Regions from separate parts of the Rahnella sp. WP5 genome, predicted to be linked through region 2. Evidence: predicted binding sites of a transcription regulator. Region 2 holds the regulator's gene; the other holds the start of a gene.
The links. The regulator LexA, encoded in region 2, represses DNA repair genes until DNA is damaged. The targets are predictions, from matches to a motif close to TNCTGTATGTACATACAGNA.
Positions count from the first base shown of each region.

Region 1 (2,410 bases), on a different contig from region 2:
TCAGTTTAGCAGCCAGCTGAACGCCTTGTGCTTTGAACGCGCCGTTATTTACGCTGCCTTTGTAAGGCATACGGCCAAGCCAGTCATATCCCATTTCAAAGCCCAGGTATTGGTTCGCTTGGTAACCCAAGAACGCACCTGCACCCAGTTGGCTTTCGTGGGTAGGGCCGTTGCCGATACCGTTGTAAGCGTTTGCGAAACCAGTGTCATGGTATTGGGACCAGCCCAATTTACCACCGGTATACCAGGTGTTATCTTTAGGGGCGGCTTGCGCTACGGTAGCGAAACCTGCCAGTGCCACTGCTAATGCGATAGCTGTCTTTTTCATTTTGCGCCTCGTTATCATCCAAATAGGCAATTGAGCTTTAAGCTTTTTAAGCCCTTGGTTAAAATCCTTACGCCAAGATTATTGCTTCATTTCAGAACTTGCCACTTTACGTTGGCATTATCGAGCAACCTTGGCGTTGTAAAGTCTACAACGTGGCGCGAAACTTACAAGCTTGATGTGTTAACACCGTGGAAAAAAAGGGAAAAACGGACACATTTCTTAACGGCTTTGGCAATTTGCTGACAAAATCTGGCACTAATCTGCATTCAGGAAGCCCGTTTTTACTGGCTTGCAGGCATTATTCAGCACAAATCACTAAGTTCCGCATTATTTTCATAGGAAGATTCCTATTTTGAACTAATGGTATACGGAAGAGTGAATTTTTACTGTGGAATGATGTCCACAAGCTGAATTCTGTTCATTTGTCGGTCTCATTATGAAGCCGTAAGCACCACCCTGGCGTGCTGCAATTTGCAATCTTTCCCTCTCAGTATCACTCAAATCCGGAAGCCATCCCAACACGACACTGTAGTTACCCGTCTGCAAGGCTTTCTCCATTGCATCTACCGTCGACATCGCCGTAATTTGATTAACTTGCACCATCTTATCCACCGGCAGACCTGACTGAGATAACCAATGACGGCTCAGTTTTTGTTGAGGTGTGAGCCACAACAACCAGCGAGACTGCATACCCAGGTGTTGCAGTAAGGGCAGTAATAACTGCGCAAAATCAGGTTGGCTCGCACTATAGACGAACTCAGTGATCAGACCATTATTCAAGGATGCAGACGTATTTACCTGTGACGGAGTGACGGGCAAAGCAAGCTGACTAAAATTATGATTTGTATGGTATTGAGTTCGCATAATGATGTACTCCAGTGAGTTACTGTATGTATGTACAGTACTCTGGCGGTGAGCAAAGATCAACCCAATTTTTCCAAGATATCTCGCAAATTTTGAAGGCAACAGGCTGTAACGGCATTTTATGTTTGTTGGAGTTCATAAGATTGCGTATTTTGCTTTTAGCTGTTTTGGTAACTCAAAATGGAAGCAAGGGATTAACGTGAAAAGGATAACGCAATGATAAACAAATCAAAAAAACGAGTGCTTGAGTGTCTGGAGATTTTTGCCCCGTTGGGCAATATTCGTTCCCGCACCCAATTTGGGGGGATGAGCTTGTCCGCTGACCGCGTCATGTTCGCCCTGGTTTCTGATGGTGAACTCTATCTGCGAGCGACCGGAGAAACTGAAACTCATTTTCGCCGCAAAAAGATGGAGAGGCTGACCTATCGCAAGCGAGGCATGGATGTGCAGTTGCGTTATTTCAAAGTGAGTGCCCGGCAATGGAATGATCACCAGGCACTGTGCGAGCTGGGCAGATTATCGTTGCAAGGGATGTTGCGGGATATAGAGCTGAAAAAAAACAACGAAGCGGTCCGATTGAAAGATTTACCCAATCTCTCGCTGGCGCTCGAAAGGATGCTCTGGCAAGTCGGCATTGAGAACTCGGGGGACTTGCGGTTACAGGGGGCCTGCCATACCTACCTCAAACTGTGTGCCATTAAAAAAAAGAATTTAGGGATTAATTTACTGATGGCACTCGAAGGGGCAATTTTGGGCTTCCATGAAGCCGCTTTGCCGATGGAATCCAGAGAGTCATTAACTCACTGGTTTAACCATCACCAAGAGCAGCTATCAACGGTTGTGCACTAAATTTGCGTAAGTTATCTGCAATTAGAGCCGATTTTGTGCCGGCAGGATCTTAGTATTAAGACTGGTGAGCTCAGGCAAATGAGCCACCAGTAATCCAATTTGCTGAAGCACGAGCTGCTCTTTACTGTCGATATCCGTTGTACGCATCTGAATACGTGCAGTGAGTTCACCGAGCGCGTGTTGGATGCGTTCTGCTTCAGAAGGCAGATGATGCAAAGCGCCGTCAACGCAGCATGCTGCATCATCCAGCAACCTCAGGGTTTCGGCATCATTGAGTTTTTCGCGATGGGCACCCAGCGCTGAAATGTAGCTCAGCATTGTATGATTGAGGCATAACAGGCGAAACGCCGCTTCGAGTGTCGACGGTTC
Region 1 covers NZ_KN050720.1:164,157-166,566, reverse strand. Annotated here, with positions in the region: gene ompA (porin OmpA) at 1-328, opposite strand, end outside; gene sulA (SOS-induced cell division inhibitor SulA) at 686-1,192, opposite strand; gene EX31_RS18030 (TfoX/Sxy family DNA transformation protein) at 1,409-2,041, shown strand; gene yccS (YccS family putative transporter) at 2,063-2,410, opposite strand, start outside.
Region 1: the regulator LexA is predicted to act here: its motif matches at 1,213-1,232, upstream of sulA (SOS-induced cell division inhibitor SulA).

Region 2 (2,410 bases):
AATAAGAGGATCAGGCAGATTCTGCGCCAGACATTGCGCACGCAACGTCAGCAAATCGGCTTTGGAATTATAAGGTAATACGTACAAAATCGGCCGCGTCGGGTCTAAATGCAACTCGGTAACCGGATCTGAAGGTATGACCTTGCTCTTTACCAGCAATGAGAGTGGTAAATTCAATAATGTGTAATAAAGTCTACGCCAACCTGACATAAAAACGTGAAGCCTCTTGTTAGCAATTTCGCCGCAAGGATACCAGAAAGATCCGTGGAGATCTGTGGTCATATAAAAGCTAAAATGCTGCAAACACTCTAAGGATCAGTACCCCAAATGGCGAACCAAGTCACCGGATTTACCCGAATTTATAAAGCGGCCGGCTATTCCTGGAAAGGATTCAAAGCGGCATGGCAAAACGAAGCGGCATTTCGCCAGGAGGCCAGCGTCGCTATCCCGTTAATTTTGCTATCTTTCTGGCTTGATGTCAGCACCATTGAACGTATCCTGCTGGTGGGATCCGTCGTGCTGGTCTGTGTCACGGAATTGCTCAACAGCGCGGTGGAATGTGCAATAGACCGCATCGGGCCTGAGTTTCATGTGCTTTCTGGTCGCGCAAAAGATATCGGCTCTGCTGCCGTACTTCTGACCATCATATTGGCGATTTTTGTCTGGGTCAGCATCTTTTGGTCGCGATGGTTCTGATTTGGAATCTGCATTCCAGGAATCAACGTTATGCCCTGTTTTTATTCAATCTTAGGTTTTCATTGACCGTTTAGCTGTATATACTCACAGCAAGACTGTATAAACAACCAGGGGGCGGAATGAAAGCTTTAACGACCAGACAACAAGAGGTCTACGACCTTATTCGCGATCATATCTCCACCACCGGTATGCCACCAACCCGCGCAGAGATTGCATCACGTCTGGGGTTCCGTTCTCCCAATGCGGCGGAAGAGCATCTTAAAGCGCTGGCGCGTAAAGGTGTTATTGAGATTGTTTCCGGTGCATCACGCGGCATTCGTCTGCTGATGGAAGAAGAAGAAGGTTTACCGCTGATTGGCCGCGTTGCCGCCGGTGAACCGCTGCTGGCGCAGCAACATATCGAAGGGCACTATCAGATCGATCCGGCAATGTTTAAGCCGAGCGCCGATTTCCTGCTGCGTGTCAGCGGTATGTCGATGCGTGATATTGGTATCCTTGACGGCGATCTGCTGGCCGTGCATAAAACGCAAGACGTGCGTAATGGTCAGGTTGTGGTGGCCCGTATCGATGATGAGGTCACCGTGAAACGCCTGAAAAAACAAGGCAGTGTGGTGCAGTTATTGCCAGAGAACAGCGAGTTTCAGCCGATCGTGGTGGATTTGCGCGAGCAGAATTTCAGCATTGAAGGCTTAGCCGTAGGTGTTATCCGCAACGGCGACTGGATCTGACCTTCGTACTTCGAGCTATCTCTGCGTTGGCTGCCTTCGCGAACCCCGGTCACATACTTGTGTATGCTCCCGGCGTTCGCTTAGTTGCCGCCTTGATATAACGCGAATTACTCGGTCAGATATGACTAAGTCAGAAATTGCTGTGTCAGATAGACAAGACTAAAACTAATTGAATATGGATGGCGGCCGCCTCTGGCATCCATGTGAATTCAAAGAGAAATGCGTTTCTCTCATCATCGCCCCTTTCGGGGCGATGTCATTTACAGGCATAACCTGAACCTCCGGCATGAGATTCTCTATGCAACATCATTCCCTGCGACACACACTCAAAAACACCTTTTTAAGCCCTGCCGATAAAGCGCTCTGGATGCTGGCGTTGCCGATGATTTTTTCCAATATCACGGTGCCGCTCCTCGGCCTGGTGGATACCGCAGTGATCGGTCATCTCAACAGCCCGGATTATCTCGGCGGCGTGGCTGTGGGTTCGATGATCACCACTTTCCTTTTTATGCTCTTACTGTTTCTGCGGATGAGTACCACCGGCATGACCGCTCAGGCGCTGGGCGCGAAAGATAACCAGCTTCTGGCGCGTGCTTTTGTACAACCCTTTCTTCTGGCTGTGCTGGCGGGCGTCATTATTGTGGTATTCCGTCATCCGCTGATGGAGCTGGCGTTTCACATTGTCGGCGGCAGTCAGCCCGTGCTTGAACAGGCGAGGCTGTTTATCGAAATCCGCTGGTTCAGCGCCCCGGCTTCACTGGCGAATCTGGTGATCCTCGGGTGGCTGCTCGGCATTCAGTACGTTCGCGGGCCGGTGATTTTGCTGATTGCCGGGAATTTGCTGAATATCATTCTGGATCTGTGGCTGGTGATCGGGCTGGGCTGGAACGTGCGTGGCGCAGCCATGGCGACGGCAAGCTCCGAGTATTTCACGCTACTCATCGGGCTGTATTTCGTCTGGCGGGTGATGAAACGACGCGGTATCA
Region 2 covers NZ_JQJR01000012.1:28,641-31,050, forward strand. Annotated here, with positions in the region: gene plsB (glycerol-3-phosphate 1-O-acyltransferase PlsB) at 1-210, opposite strand, end outside; gene EX31_RS11840 (diacylglycerol kinase) at 328-696, shown strand; gene lexA (transcriptional repressor LexA) at 816-1,424, shown strand; gene dinF (MATE family efflux transporter DinF) at 1,723-2,410, shown strand, end outside.